DNA from 2 places in the Micromonospora sp. NBC_01405 genome. Region 2 is predicted to be linked to the other one. Evidence: riboswitches for the same ligand, from Rfam matches in the RefSeq annotation. Region 2 holds a riboswitch; the other holds the start of a gene.

Region 1 (7,363 bases), 620 kb from region 2:
CCGACCGGGTGGTCGCCGTGGAGGGCGGCAGCGCCTGGGTGCACCCGGGCGGCTTCGCGAGCTGGCACGAGGCCAGGGTGGCCCGGCACGCCCGCCTCGACGAGCTGCGCCGCCGCTGGGACGAGGAGCACCAGAAGCTGCGCGAGCTGATGCTGATGTACAAGCAGAAGGCGGCGTACAACGACGGGTTGGCCTCGCGGTACCAGGCCGCGCAGACCCGGCTGCGCAAGTTCGAGGAGGCCGGGCCGCCGCCCGTGCCCCCGAAGGACCAGGACATCCGGATGAAGTTGACCGGCGGGCGGACCGGCAAGCGCGCGGTGGTCGCCGAGCAGCTCGAGCTGGACGGCCTGACCTACCCCTTCGACCTGGAGATCTGGTACGGCGACCGGGTCGCGGTCCTCGGCGCGAACGGCACCGGCAAGTCGCACTTCCTGCGGTTGCTGGCGCGGGGCGGCACCGACCCGGAGCCGGCCAACGGCCCGGTCGACGGGGCCGCCGCGCTCGCCCCGGTGGCGCACGGCGGGACGGTCCGGCTCGGGGCCCGGGTCCGCCCCGGCCACTTCTCGCAGACCCACGACCGCCCCGAGCTGGTGGACCGCACGCTCGTCGACATCCTCTGGCGCGGCGACGAGCACCGGGCCGGGATGGACCGGCACGCCGCGATGGCGGCGCTGAGCCGGTACGAGCTGGCCGGGCAGGGCGACCAACGGTTCGGCACCCTCTCCGGCGGCCAGCAGGCCCGCTTCCTGGTGCTGCTGCTGGAGCTGTCCGGGGCGACGCTGCTGCTGCTCGACGAGCCCACCGACAACCTGGACCTGGCCAGCGCGGAGGCGCTGGAGGCGGGCCTGACCGCGTTCGCCGGGACGGTGGTCGCGGTGACCCACGACCGGTGGTTCACCCGGTCCTTCGACAGGTTCGTGCTGTTCCGTAGCGACGGCGAGGTGGTGCAGACGTCGGAGCCGGTCTGGGACGTCGGATGATCGCCGACGAGCTGGTCGACCGGCTCTGCGGGGTGGACGGGGTGGTCGCGGTGGCTCTCGGCGGCAGCCGGGCCCGGGGCGAACACCGGCCCGACTCCGACTGGGACGTGGGCCTCTACTACCGGGGTGGCCTGGACGTGCCGGCGCTGCGCGCCGTCGCCGCCTCGGTGGCCGGGGCGGAGGCGGAACTGACCGCGCCGGGCGGCTGGGGGCCGTGGGTGGACGGCGGCGGCTGGCTGCGCGTCGGCGGGGTGGCGGTGGACTGGATCTACCGCGACCTCGACCGGGTGGGCCGGGTCTGGGCCGACTGCCGGGCCGGCCGGTACACCGTCGAGGTGCAGGCCGGTCACCCGCTGGGCTTCTACTCGCACGCCTACGCCGGCGAGGTGGCGCTGTGCCGGGTGCTCGGCGACCCGACCGGGGAGCTGACCGCGCTGCGGGCGGAGACCGGGTGCTACCCGGCTGCGCTGGCCACCGCCCTGCTGGCCGGGGGCTGGGAGGCGGGGTTCCTGCTCGACGCAGCCGCCAAGGGCGCGGCGGCGGGGGACGGCGGCTACGTGGCCGGCTGCCTGTTTCGGGCGGTCGGCGTGGTCGTCCAGGCGCTGCACGGCCGGGCCGGGCGGTGGCTGGTGAACGAGAAGGGCATGATCGCCTCGGCCGGCAGGCTGCCGGGCGCCCCGGTGGACTTCGCCCGCCGGGCACAGGGGCTACTCGGCGCGGTCGGCCGCACCCGAGCCGAGCTGGCCGCCACCGTCGCCGACGCGCATCGGCTGGTCGCCGAGGCGCTCCGCTGATCCGCCGCTCGACGGGGCCGTGCCGGGTCGCCCCGCTGAGCCGGGGTGGCCGTCTCTCCGGCGGCACCCGGGGTGAGCCGCCGTTGCCGGGGCGGGCGGCTACGCCGGGGCGGTGGGGCGTCCGAGCGGTGGTCGCGTCGGGGCGGGCATAGGGTGGATCTCGTGACTGAGATGACGTATCGACGGCTGGGCGACTCCGGGCTCGTGGTGTCCGTGGTCGGCGTCGGCTGCAACAACTTCGGCCGTAAGCTCGACCTCGACGGCACCCGGGCGGTGGTCGACGCCGCCCTCGACGCCGGCATCAACCTCTTCGACACCGCCGACATCTACGGCGATGAGCCGGGCGGCTCCGAGGAACTGCTCGGCCAAGTGCTCAAGGGCCGCCGGGACGACGTGGTGGTGGCCACCAAGTTCGGCATGGACATGCAGGGGCGCAACGGCCCGGACCACGGCGCCCGGGGTGCCCGGCGGTACATCGCCCGGGCGGTGGAGGCGTCGCTGCGCCGGCTCGACACCGACCATATCGACCTGTACCAGATGCACGAGCCGGACCCGGGCACCCCGATCGACGAGACCCTCGCCGCCCTGGACGACCTGGTCCGCGCCGGCAAGGTGCGCTACCTCGGCAACTCCAACTTCGCCGGCTGGCAGATCGCCGACGCCGACTGGGTCGCCTCGTCCAACGGGCGGGCCCGGTTCATCAGCGCGCAGAACCACTACTCGCTGCTGGAGCGGGGCGTCGAGGCCGAGGTCATCGGAGCCTGCGAGCGGTTCGGCCTGGGCATGCTGCCGTTCTTCCCGCTGGCCAACGGGCTGCTCACCGGCAAGTACAAGCGCGGCGAGGCGGCACCCGCCGGCAGCCGGCTCTCCGGGGGCGGCCGGTACGCCGAGCGCCTGGCCGGCGCGCGGTGGGACGTCATCGAGGCGTTGGAGGCGTACGCCGCCGAGCGAGGGCTGTCCCTGCTCCAGGTGGCCATCGGCGGGCTGGCCGCCCGGCCGGCGGTGACCTCGGTGATCGCCGGCGCCACCACGCCCGAGCAGGTACGGGCCAACGCGGAGGCCGGCGTCTGGCAGCCCACCGACGACGACCTGGACGCGCTCGACGCCATCCTCTGAGCCGGGCGGCCGTGGTCCAGCCCACTGGCACACCCCCTTGGCGGTGCAGCCCATCCGTCGTACGGTGACACGCAAGTAACCCACGGGAGCCCGGTGTACCGGGCTGAGAGGGGGGCTAAGAGCCCCCGACCGTCGAACCTGATCCGGGTAATGCCGGCGCAGGGAGGAGAATTGCCGTGCCGTCCCTCGGGCGACTGCATCTGATCACCGACACCCGGCCGGGCCGGGACCCGCTCGCCGTGCTGCACGCCGCCCTCGCGGTGGCCCGCGCCGAGCTGGTCGTCCAGGTCCGCGTCACCGACGACGCCACCGACCGCGCGGCGTACGACCTGGCCCGGCGGATGGTCGCGGCGTGCGCGCCGTACGGGGCGACGTGCCTGGTCAACGACCGGCTGCACGTGGCGCTCGCGGTCGGCGCGGCCGGTGGGCACGTCGGCGCGGACGACCTGCCCGTGGCGGCGGCCCGCCGGGTCCTCGGCCCGGCCGCGACGCTCGGCGCGACCGCCCGGTCCCCGGGCGCCGCCGCCGACGCGGTGGCCGCCGGGGCCAGCTACCTGGGCGTCGGCCCGTGCCACGCCACCGACACCAAGACCGGCCTGCCGGACCCAGGCGCACGTGGTGGTCACCGGCGGCGACGCGGTCGACGTGCTGCACGGGGGCGGGGAGACCGTCCTGCTGCGCGCCCCGGGTGCCGACCCGGCACAGCCACGGCACCGGCTGCTCGTTCTCGGCGGCGATCGCCGTCCGGCTGGCGCTGGGCGATCCGGTGCCGGTGGCCGTCGCGACCGCCAAGGAGTACGTCACCCGCGCGCTGACCGGCGCGCGGGACTGGGAACTGGGCGCGGGACACGGCCCGCTGGACCACTTCGGCTGGTCCGGATGACCACTGCCGCTCAACGTCAACCACCGCGCCGGAGTCCGTCGTCGATTCTCGCCGTCAGTCCCGGTGGTGGCGGCCGGGGGAACGCAGCGACCGCTGGCCGGTGCCCTCCGGCCCGCCGTCCTGGTCCGGCACGGGGCGGGCCAGGCCGGTGACCCAGTCGACGTACTCCTCGTCCTGCGCCGGCAGCGGCTGCTGTTCCCGGCGGTCGTCCTGCTCGGCCGCGGGTGCCGTGTCCTCGGCGGTCCGGGCCCGGTTGCGCCGGAACAGGGCGCGCCGGAGGCGGGACCGGCTGGTGGCCGGGTCCTCGGGCACCGCACCGGCCGCCACCGGGCCCGCGCTGCCCGACCCGGCGTCGACCGACTCGGACTCGCCCGGTCCGGGGTGGGTGGTCTGTCCGGGGCCGGTCCGGTCGCCGCCGTCTCGTCCGCCGTCGGACCGGCCCAGTTCACTCGGTCCGGGCTCGGCCGGCCGGGGGTCCGGGGGCTGCTGCCCGGCCGCGTCACGGCTGTCGGTCGCCGTGGGGCCGGCCCGCCGGACGGCGTTGCCGAACGCGTCCCAGCTCGTCACCCGGCCCAGATCGGGAAGGGGCCGCCGAGGCCGGGGACGCGGGTCGGGGTCGACGGGGTCCGGCCGGCTGTCCGGCGCGGCCGGGGGCGACGGGTCGCGCGGGCCGTCGTCGCCCGCCCGGGTCGGCTCCGGCGGAGCGGGCTGCACCACGTCGTCGAACGTGGGTGCCTCGAAGAACGTGGGCTCGGCTCGCCGGACCGGGGTGGCCGCCGGCGTGGCGGTGACGCCCGTGCCGGGGCGGCTCGCGCCCGCCGCGTCGGCGGCGCTTTGATCCGTCACGGCGGCCGGTTCGGTGTCGGTCGGGCCGGGGACGTCGGCCGGCGGGGGCGTCTCGGCGGCCGACGTCCGCAGCCCGGCACCGGCCCTCGGTCTGCGGACCCGCTTCGGCCGGGGCGTCTCGGCGGCCGGCACTTCGGTGTCCTCGTCGGCGGGGCGGGGGGTGTCGGCGGGTCGGGAGGCATCGGCAGCGGAGGGCGTGGCGTCGGCGGGTCGGGAGGCATCGGCGGCGGGGGGTGTGGCGTCGGCGGGTCGGGTGGCTTCGGCGGGGGCGTGCGGGTCGGTGGGGCGGGGCGGGGCGCCCTGCGCGGCAGGCGTCGCGCGGGCGGCCTCGGTGGCCATCGGCCACTCCCAGTGCGCTGGGGTGCTTCCGGCCGGCGTGTCCGTCGCGGCAAGGTCCCGGGCGCCGCCGGAGCGGTCTTCCGGCAGCGGATCGCCGACGGTCGCGGGGACCCGACGGGCCGAGGCGGTGTCCGAGGCGGGCGGGCCGACGGGGTCGGCGCCGTCCGCGTCGCCGGTCACCGGCACGGTCGGGCCGATCGGCAGCGGCCGGAGGATGTCCGTGGGCTCGATCGCCGGGTCGCCGACGGCCTCGCCCGGCGTCGCGGGCCGGTCGGCCCGCTGGTCGGCGGGGCGGCCGGAGGTGACGAGCGGCCAGCGGGCCAGGGTTGCGGCGGCGGAGCCGAGCACGCCAGTGGCGACCGCGATCAGGGCGCCGTGGTAGGGCGCGAGCTGGTACCGGTCGACGGAGTTCCCCGGGCCGGCGGCCAGGTAGGCGAAGGCGACCAGCACGGGGCCCGCCGCGCCGGACGCGCCGCCGATCAGCGGCGGGTGGCCCCGCCAGCGGGCCAGCGCGCCCGAGGCCGCGCCGGCGAGCAGGGCCACCAGCGGCAGCAGCAGCATGGCCAGCCGCTGTGCCGCGGCGGCGTCGAGCCAGCCCGGCTCGAACACCCCCAGCCGCACGGTCGGCAGCGGGCCGGTGCCGACCAGGGCCGGCAGGGACGACAACAGGGCGACCAGCCACACCGCGCCGGCCATCATCGCCAGGTTCCAGCCCAGCGGCGGGCGGAGCAGCACGGCGAACGCCGCCCCGGCGCCGGCCACCGCGCCGAGGACGGCGCAGATGCCGACCGCCCAGACCGGGTCGACGCCGCTCAGTTCGGTGGCGCGGGCCGGCTGCATGCACAGCAGGGCGACGACGGTCGCGCCCAGCGCCGCCGCGCCGGCCACCCCGAGCTGCCCCGTCGTGGTGGCCATGAGGGGCTCGGCACGGGCGATACGCTCGACCACCACGGCCCCGACCACGGCGGCAACCGTCGCGAACCAGCTCACCCAGACCAGCTGGGCAGGCCACCGGTTGACGGTGGCGTCGGTGAATTCGCCGACGAGCCGGACGATGCCGAACCCGTACGCGACGCCGAGCTGACCGGCCCCGGCCAGCACGCTCACCCCGAGCGCGGTGAGCAGTAGCTTGCCCCACGTCCGAAAGGCCATGTCGGGCACGTTACGGCCCGGTGCCCCCGATCGCCACCTTGGCGCAGCGCGGCGCGGCGACGCGCCCGACCTGCGACTACTTCAGCTCGGCCGGCCGGGCCAGGTACGTCGTGTCTCCGACAGCGGTGAGCGGTGGACGGGCCCCGGGGTCGTGGTGGACCACCTCACCGGCCGGCTCGTCGGCGCCGGGCGTCGTCCACCCGGCTCGGTCCCGTCGAGCACGCCGGTGCGCCTAGAGTTGCGGGAGCACCTCGGCGGCGATGAGTTCCAGGTGGTCCAGGTCGGCCAGGTCGATCAGTCGCAGGTGCACCCGGGTGGCTCCGACCGCGGCGAACTCGCCGATCCGGTCGACGAGTTGGGCGGGGGAGCCGATCACCGGGTCCTCCGGCGGCAGGGCGCTCATGTGGTGCAGCGGCGCGGCCCGCTCCCGCACCTCGGCATCGGTGCCCCCGATGGCCACGACGATCCCGGCGGAGAGCACCAGCGGCGCCTGCCCCGAGTCCGTACGGCCGTGGCGGTCGCACGCCTCGACCACCCGGTCGTACGAGGCGGCCGTCTCAGCGACGCTCTTGAACGGCATGTTGAACTCGTCGGCGTACCGGGCGGCCAGCTCCGGGGTGCGCTTGGGGCCGCGTCCGCCGATGATCACCGGCGGGCCGGGCTGTTGCACCGGCTTGGGCAGGGCAGGCGCGTCGACCAGCCGGTAGTGGTCGCCGTGGAAGCTGTAGGCCTCACCGACCGGGGTACGCCACAGGCCGGTGATCACTTCGAGCTGCTCGGCGAGCCGGTCGAAACGCTCCCCGACGGCGGGGAACGGGATGCCGTACGAGGTGTGCTCCCGCTCGTACCAGCCGGCGCCGATGCCCAGTTCCACCCGGCCGCCGCTCATCTGGTCGACCTGGGCGACCATCACCGCGAGCGGCCCGGGCAGCCGGAAGGTGGCCGAGGTGACCAGGGTGCCGAGCCGGATCCGGGAGGTCTCCCGGGCCAGTGCGGCGAGGGTGAGCCAGGCGTCGGTGGGGCCGGGTAGCCCGGGGTCGGCGCCCATGGCCTGGTAGTGGTCGGCCCGCAGGAAGCCCTCGAAGCCGCCCGCCTCGAGCGCCCGGGCGAAGCGGAGCTGGTCGTCGTAGCTGGCGCCCCGGTGCGGCTCGGTGAAGACGACCACCCGCACGGTCAGCGTGCCTCCGCGCCGGCCCGTACCGGGGGCTGCCGGTGGGTGCCGGGGCCGAGCGGAGCCGGGGCAGGCCCGGCCG
Region 2 (7,363 bases):
CCGAGCCGGGGGAAGTCGGCCGAGTCGACCGCCACGTCCTCCCACCATGCCCAGTCCTGGCCGCCGTCGCGGGTGCGAACCGCCGCGCCCACCCGTTCCCTCGGCGGGGCGGCCTGCCGGTACTCCGCCAGGTGCAGCGACGTGTTGCAGCCGTGGTCGACGCCGAGCAGCAGCACGTCGGCGTCCAGGTCGTACAGCCGGCCCAGCGGCGAATCGGAACCGAGCATGTCGGCCAGCGGGTGCCCGGCCACGATCTCCTCGGCGGCGGGCCCGAGCGCGGCGAACGAGACGTGCGGGTGGTCGCTGCGCCGGGCCCCCGGCCAGCCCCGGACGGTCTCGGCCAGCGCCCCCATGAACCGGCTCGGGGTGACCGCCGGGTCGAAGCCGGGAGTCTCCGCGCGGATCACCGGCCACCAGTCCGCCGGCACCGGCGGGTTGCTCCACCCGGCCGGGTCGCTGTTCTCCGGCGTGTGGGTCGGCACCACCAGCGTGCCCTCGGGGCCGAGCACGTCGAGCAGGGCGAGGGCCACCGCCTGCGGGCCGCCGCAGACGAACCCGAGTGCCCGCAGTCCGGCGTGCACGAGCACGATGCCGCCGGGGCGTACCCCCAGGTCGTGGAGCTGCGCGGCGAGCGACGCGCGGGTGTGCGGCCGGGCCGCCGCGACGCCGCCGCCCGCCGCGCCCGGCGGACCCGGGACGGACGACGGCGGGGCGGACGACGGCGGGGCGGACGACGGCGGGGCGGACGAGGACGGGGCGGGGGTCACCGCGCGACGCCCGTGCGGGCCAGGATCGCCTCGGCGAGCGGACCGGGCGCCTCGTCGGGAATCCAGTGCGAGACGCCGGGCAGCTCGACGAGGCGGTAGTCCCCGGTGACGTGGGCGGCGCACGCCTCGGCGGCGGTGCGGCCGATCGCGATGTCCCTGCTGCTCCACACGAACGCGGTCGGCACCGGCACCGGCCCGACCGCCGCGAGGTCGGCCCGCGACATCGCCCGGTACCAGTTCAACGCGGCGGTCAGCGCGCCCGGCTCGCGCATCGGCTCGGCGTACCGGGCCACCCGGGCGGCGTCGCCGACCCCGCCGAGCAGCTTGCGCAGGGCGGCGGCCCGCAACGCCAGCAGCACCTTCTCCGCCTTGCCCGGCTTGCGGAACAGGGCGATGTACGACGAGCGGGCCTTCTGCTCGGTGTCCGTGGCCAGCGCGTGCGCCATCGCGGCGGGGTGCGGGACGGACACGGCGGTGAGGGTGCGCACCCGGTCGGGGTGGCTCGCGGCCAGCCCCCAGGCCACGATCGCGCCCCAGTCGTGCCCCACCACGTGCGCCGCGTCGACGCCCAGCGCGTCGAGCAGGGCCGCCGCGTCGGCGACCAGCTCGGGGAGCCGGTACGCCTCGACCGCCCCGGGCCGGGCGAGCGGCGAGTAGCCCCGCTGGTCCGGCGCGTACGTGCGCAGCCCGGCGGCGTGCAGCGCCGGCGTCACCTCATCCCACTCGCCGCCGTGCTGCGGGAAGCCGTGCAGCAGCAGCACCGGTTCGCCGTCGGCCGGCCCGCCGGTGCGGGTCTCGAACGTCAGCCCCCGCGCCTCCACCTGCATGATCGGCAGCCTACCCAGCGGGCCCGGCGGGCGGCGGGGAGCGGTCGGTCGGTGCCGTCACGGCTCGCCCCCTGGTGTCCGGCAGTTCGGCGGCGCGACAGTATCGCGCGCGACGGGCCGGGTCGACGAAGTACGGCGAGATGACGGTTTCCGCATCGGGGGTGAGCTGCGATTGGATCACATTGCCCGGCGATCTTTCGAGGTGTTAGCGTCGGCGAGACAACTTCATATCCGACAGGGGAGCGCACAGCGCTGAGAGTGCGGGCACCGCCCGCAGACCCTCGAACCTGATCTGGGTAATGCCAGCGCAGGGAGTTCGGTCGACCTCCAGCCGCGCCGCCGTCCGGTAGCCCGGGCGCGGCGTGCGTCTTCTCCTGGTTCACTCAGAACTGGGAGCCATCACATGAACAACATCGACAGCAACCGCTGGCGCACGATCGACATCGTGGTCGCCTCGGTGATCGCGGTCGCCTTCGGCGTCATCTTCTGGGCCTGGGGCCTGGTCTGGAGCGCCACCGAGGGGGCGTTCGCGTTCTTCCCGCCCGCGCAGACCCTGCTCTACGGGGTCTGGCTGATGCCGGCCGTGGTCGGTGGCCTGGTGATTCGCAAGCCGGGCGCGGCCCTGTACTGCGAGACCGTCGCCGCCGTCCTGTCCGCCCTGCTGGGCAGCCAGTGGGCCGGCACGGTGATCCCGCAGGGCATGGTCCAGGGCATCGGGGCAGAGCTGGCCTTCGCGGCGTTCCGGTACCGCTCGTTCCGGCTGCCGACCGCGCTGCTCGCCGGGGCGCTCACCGGCCTCAGCGCCGCCCTGTTCGACTTCCTCGTCTGGAACGCCGAGTACGACCTGACCAGCTACCGCATCCCGTACGCCCTGCTCACCATCGTCAGCGCCACGGTCGTCTCCGGCGCCGGCGGCTGGGCCCTCACCCGCGCCCTGGCCGGCACGGGCGTCCTGGACCGCTTCCCCGCCGCCCGCGACTACCGCGCCCCCGTCTGATCGGGTTGATCAAGAGGTTTGCGTCAGCCGAACCCGGTTCTCCGGACGCAAACCTCTTGATCAACCAGGCTGTTCGGGTGGGGGTGGGGTTGAGGGGGTCGGGGTGGGCGGGGTCGGGTTGCGGGGGTTCGGCTGGCGGCACGCCGGGCGGCGGGCCTGGGCGGTGCGTGGGGTGGACCTGCGCGTCGAGCGTGGCGAGCGGGTGCTGTTGCTCGGGCCGTCGGGGGCGGGCAAGAGCACGCTGCTGGCCGCGCTGGCCGGGCTCCTGCCCGAGGACTCGGGCGAGCAGGAGGGCACCGTCGAGGTCGACGGGGTCGACCCGCGCGCGAACCGGGAACGGGTCGGCATCGTCTTCCAGGACCCGGAGACCCAGCTCGTCATGGCCCGCTGCGGCGACGACGTGGCCTTCGGGCTGGAGAACCGGGGCGTACCGGCCGACGAGATCTGGCCCCGGGTGGACGAAGCGCTGCGCCGCGTCGGCTTCCCGTACCACCGGGACCGGCCGACCGCCGCCCTCTCCGGGGGGGAGCAGCAGCGACTCGCCCTGGCCGGGACGCTCGCCCTGCGGCCGGGTCTGCTGCTGCTCGACGAGCCGACCGCGAACCTCGACCCGGCCGGGGCGGCGCTGGTCCGCCGCGCGGTGGCCGACGCGATGGACGGCGACACCACGCTGATCCTGGTCGAGCACCGGGTCGCCGAGGCGTTGCCACTGGTCGACCGGGTGGTGGTGCTGGAACCCGGCGGCGGGGTACGCGCCGACGGGCCGCCGGAGGCGGTCTTCGCCGCCCACGGCGACGCCCTCGCCGCCGAGGGAGTCTGGGTGCCCGGCCGGACCGTGCCGCCCCGGCACGCCGCCGCGGCTCCGGGTGACCTGCTGATCACCGCCGACCGGGTCGCCGTGCCACCCCGCCTCGCCCCGATCGACCTCGCGGTACGCGCCGGCGAGGCGCTGGCCGTCCTCGGCCCCAACGGCGCCGGGAAGTCCACCCTGGCCCTGCTGCTGGGCGGCCTGCTCCGGCCGGGGACCGGCCGGGTGGCGGCGACCGGGGAGCTGGCCGGCAGGGATGCCCGAACTCCCCCGTACCGCTGGCGGGCCCCCGCCCTGGCCGGCCGGATCGGGTCGGTCTTCCAGGACCCGGAGCACCAGTTCGTCACCGGAACGGTCTTCGACGAGCTGGCCCTCGGGCCGCGCCGCACCGGTCGGCCCGAGACCGCCGTCCGGGCCACCGTGGACGGACTGCTGGATCGGCTGCGCCTGGCGGCGCTGGCCCGCGCGAACCCGTACACCCTCTCGGGTGGGGAGGCACGGCGGCTGAGCGTGGCGACCGCCCTCGCCACCGCGCCCCGGCTGCTGGTCTGCGACGAACCCACCTTCGGCCAGGACCGACGGACCTGGCTGGAACTGGTCGACCTCTTCGCCGAGCTGCGCGACGCCGGGCACGGCGTGGTCACCGTCACCCACGACCCGGACTTCGTCGCGGCCCTGGCCGACCGGCGGATCACCGTGACCCGCGCGTCCGGCGGGGTGGTGGAGGCCACGTGATCAGCATCGAACCGGTGGCGACGCCAGGCGCGCCGCTGGCCCGACGCAACCCGGTGGCGAAGGTCGCGGCGGCGTTGGTCTTCTCGTTCACCCTGCTCGCCACCCTGGACCCGGTCGCCCCGGCGATCGCCCTCGTCATCGAGCTGGCCGTGCTGCCGCTGTTCGGCATCCGGTACCGGGTACTCGCCCGGCGGGCCGCGCCGCTGCTGCTCGGCGCGGTCGGCATCGTGGCCACCCTGGTCCTCTTCGCCGCCGATCGCTCCGGCCGGGTGCTGGTCGACGCTGGGCCGGTGCTGGTCACCACCGGGGTGCTGCTCACCGCGCTCGGGCTGGCGCTGCGCATGCTGGCCGTGGCACTGCCCGGCGTGATCGTCTTCGCCACCACGGACCCGACCGACCTGGCCGACGCGCTGATTCAGAACGCGAAGGCGCCGGCCCGGTTCGCGATCGGTGCGCTGGCGGCGTTCCGGCTGGTGCCGTTGCTGGGCCAGGAGTGGCAGATGATCAGCATGGCGCGGCGGGCACGCGGGGTCGACGCCGGGCGCAATCCCCTGGCCCGGATGCGGCTGTTCGTCTCGACCGCGTTCGCGCTGCTGGTGGGGGCGATCCGGCGCGGCACCCGGCTCGCGGTGGCGATGGACGCCCGCGGTTTCGACGCGGGCACCCCACGCACCGTCGCCCGGCGGCAGCGGTTCCGGGCCGCCGACGGCCTGCTGATCGCCGGGGCGGCGGCCCTGGCCGGGGCGGCGCTGGCGGTCAGCGTCGCGCTGGGCGCGTTCCGCCCGCTGATCGGCTGACCGCCCGGCGGGCGGACGATGGCGTCCCGCACCCCTTCGGGGACCTGCCCTTCGGCTCCTACGGAGCTGCCCCGTTTGTGCTCCCGCTCCACTGACAGCACAAACGGGGCAGCTCCATAGGGGCCGACGAAGGGTAGGTCGACCCGGCTGAGCCGACGGCGCCGAGGTGAGCCGACGTGCGCCGACCTCGGCCCGGGCCCAGCCCGAGGTGTGCGGATCAGCTGCGACGGAAGGCGTACCGGCGGGTCTGGCCGGCGCGCTGGGTGCGGCCGGCAGGGTACTTGGCTCCGCCGGCCGGCGGGCCGGTCCTCGGCGGGGGCGGCGTCTCCACCGTGGGCGACACGTCCAGGGGCTCCGCCTGCGGCGACACGCGGAGCGAGTCCCCCGTGGGCGAGAGGAGCGGAGACGCCGTCCCCGGCTGCGGGGAGACGCCAGCCGCGACGCCGAGATCCGGCGCGGTCACCTCCGGAGGAGACGATCCCGGGGACGAACCCGCGGACGAACTCGACGACGAACCTGGGGACGGCTTGCGGGACTTGCGGGGCTTACGGGAACTGGGCTTGGCTGGCATACCCGGCCTCCTTACTGCTGGTGCCGACCGCACGGCGAGCGGCTGACGCCGACTGCGCGGCGCGGCGCTGCCGTCGGGCGACGGCGGGGCGAACGGGAACGGGGAGCGCCCGGGCGTCCGGCCACAACAGGTGCCGCGCAAAGCGGCGGCGGTGGGAATGCGGACGCCCGGAGCGCCGGACCCGCGGCGAGAACGGCGGGTCGGCTTTCCGAAAGAGGGGCGTCAGTTACGCATGTACGTGACAGTAGTCGGCCGTCCCGCCCGCCGCACCCGAATTACCGGTCGCGGGCGGCCGCCGCCCCGACGCACCACATCGTGACACCGTGTCCGCCACCGGGCCCCGCCGCCCGCCCACCGCGATACGGTCGCAGCACCACGGGCGACGCGAGAGGTGGCGGAAACGAATGACGCAGCAGGCGAGGGCGCAGATCGGTGTGACCGGGCTGGCGGTGATGGGCAGGAACCTGGCCCGCAACCTGGCCCGCAACGGGTTCACGGTGGCGGTGCACAACCGGTCCCCGGAGCGCACCCGCAGCCTGGTCGCCGAGCACGGCGACGAGGGCACGTTCGTGCCGTCGGAGTCCCTCGCGGACTTCGTGGCATCGCTGGAGCGCCCCCGGGCGGTGATCGTGATGGTCAAGGCCGGCGCCCCGACCGACGCGGTGATCGACGAGCTTGTCCCGCTGCTGGAGGAGGGCGACATCGTCGTCGACTGCGGCAACGCCCACTTCGCCGACACCCGGCGACGGGAGGAGGCGCTGCGCGGGCACGGGCTGCACTTCTCCGGCACCGGCGTGTCGGGCGGCGAGGAGGGTGCGCTGCGCGGGCCGAGCATCATGCCGGGCGGCTCCGCCGAGTCGTACGCGAAGCTCGGCCCGATGTTCGAGAAGATCGCCGCCCAGGTCGACGGCACGCCGTGCTGCCGGCACATCGGCCCGGACGGCGCCGGCCACTTCGTGAAGATGGTGCACAACGGCATCGAGTACGCCGACATGCAGCTCATCGCGGAGGCGTACGACCTGCTGCGGGCCGGGCTGTCGGCGAGCCCGGCGGAGATCGCGGACATCTTCCGGGAGTGGAACACCGGCGAGCTGGAGTCGTTCCTCATCGAGATCACCGCCGAGGTGCTGGGGCACACCGACGCGGCGACCGGGCGGGCGTTCGTCGACGTCGTGCTGGACCAGGCCGAGCAGAAGGGCACCGGCCGCTGGACGGTGCAGAGCGCGCTGGACCTGGGCATCCCGATCACCGGCATCGCCGAGGCCACCTTCGCCCGGTCGCTTTCCGGGCACGCCGACCAGCGCGAGGCCGCCCGCCGGGCGTTCGGCGACGCCGGGGAGAAGTGGCAGGTCGAGGACCGGGACGCCTTCGTCGAGGACGTGCGGCGCGCACTGCTGGCCAGCAAGATCGTCGCGTACGCGCAGGGCTTCGACCACATCCGCGCCGGCAGCCGGGAGTACGACTGGGACATCGACCTGGGCGGCACCGCGACGATCTGGCGGGGTGGCTGCATCATCCGGGCCCGTTTCCTGGATCGGATCAAGGAGGCGTACGACGCCCAGCCGGAGCTGCCGTCGCTGCTGGTGGCGCCGTGGTTCGCCGAGGCGGTCAGCGCCGGCGTGCCGAGTTGGCGACGGGTGGTGGTCGACGCGGCCCGGGCCGGCGTGCCGACTCCGGCGTTCTCCTCGTCGCTGGCGTACTTCGACGGGCTGCGCGCCCAGCGGCTGCCCGCCGCGCTGATCCAGGGGCTGCGGGACAACTTCGGCGCGCACACCTACCAGCGGGTGGACCGGGAGGGGTCGTTCCACACGCTGTGGGCCGGCGACCGCTCCGAGATGCGGGCATGACGCGCGCGTCGCGC

Evidence for each region. Region 2 has a riboswitch for thiamine pyrophosphate ahead of OG559_RS18625 (ECF transporter S component). Riboswitches for the same ligand answer to the same signal wherever they lie in the genome.
Region 1: linked by a shared signal. The riboswitch ahead of OG559_RS15705 (thiamine phosphate synthase) and the one ahead of OG559_RS18625 (ECF transporter S component) in region 2 are both predicted to bind thiamine pyrophosphate.

The regions. Positions count from the first base shown of each region.
Region 1 is NZ_CP109532.1:3,635,908-3,643,270, forward strand. It holds gene OG559_RS15690 (ABC-F family ATP-binding cassette domain-containing protein) at 1-980, shown strand, start outside; gene OG559_RS15695 (nucleotidyltransferase domain-containing protein) at 977-1,774, shown strand; gene OG559_RS15700 (aldo/keto reductase) at 1,928-2,890, shown strand; TPP riboswitch at 2,963-3,072, shown strand; partial or broken gene OG559_RS15705 (thiamine phosphate synthase) at 3,067-3,492, shown strand; partial or broken gene OG559_RS15710 (bifunctional hydroxymethylpyrimidine kinase/phosphomethylpyrimidine kinase) at 3,503-3,773, shown strand; gene OG559_RS15715 (hypothetical protein) at 3,828-6,110, opposite strand; partial or broken gene OG559_RS15720 (cupin) at 6,187-6,294, opposite strand; gene OG559_RS15725 (LLM class F420-dependent oxidoreductase) at 6,343-7,281, opposite strand; gene OG559_RS15730 (ABC transporter ATP-binding protein) at 7,284-7,363, opposite strand, start outside.
Region 2 is NZ_CP109532.1:4,260,885-4,268,247, reverse strand. It holds gene OG559_RS18635 (aminoglycoside N(3)-acetyltransferase) at 1-767, opposite strand, end outside; gene OG559_RS18630 (alpha/beta fold hydrolase) at 764-1,594, opposite strand; TPP riboswitch at 1,821-1,926, shown strand; gene OG559_RS18625 (ECF transporter S component) at 1,998-2,591, shown strand; gene OG559_RS18620 (ABC transporter ATP-binding protein) at 2,695-4,134, shown strand; gene OG559_RS18615 (energy-coupling factor transporter transmembrane component T family protein) at 4,131-4,931, shown strand; gene OG559_RS18610 (hypothetical protein) at 5,149-5,394, opposite strand; gene gndA (NADP-dependent phosphogluconate dehydrogenase) at 5,907-7,349, shown strand.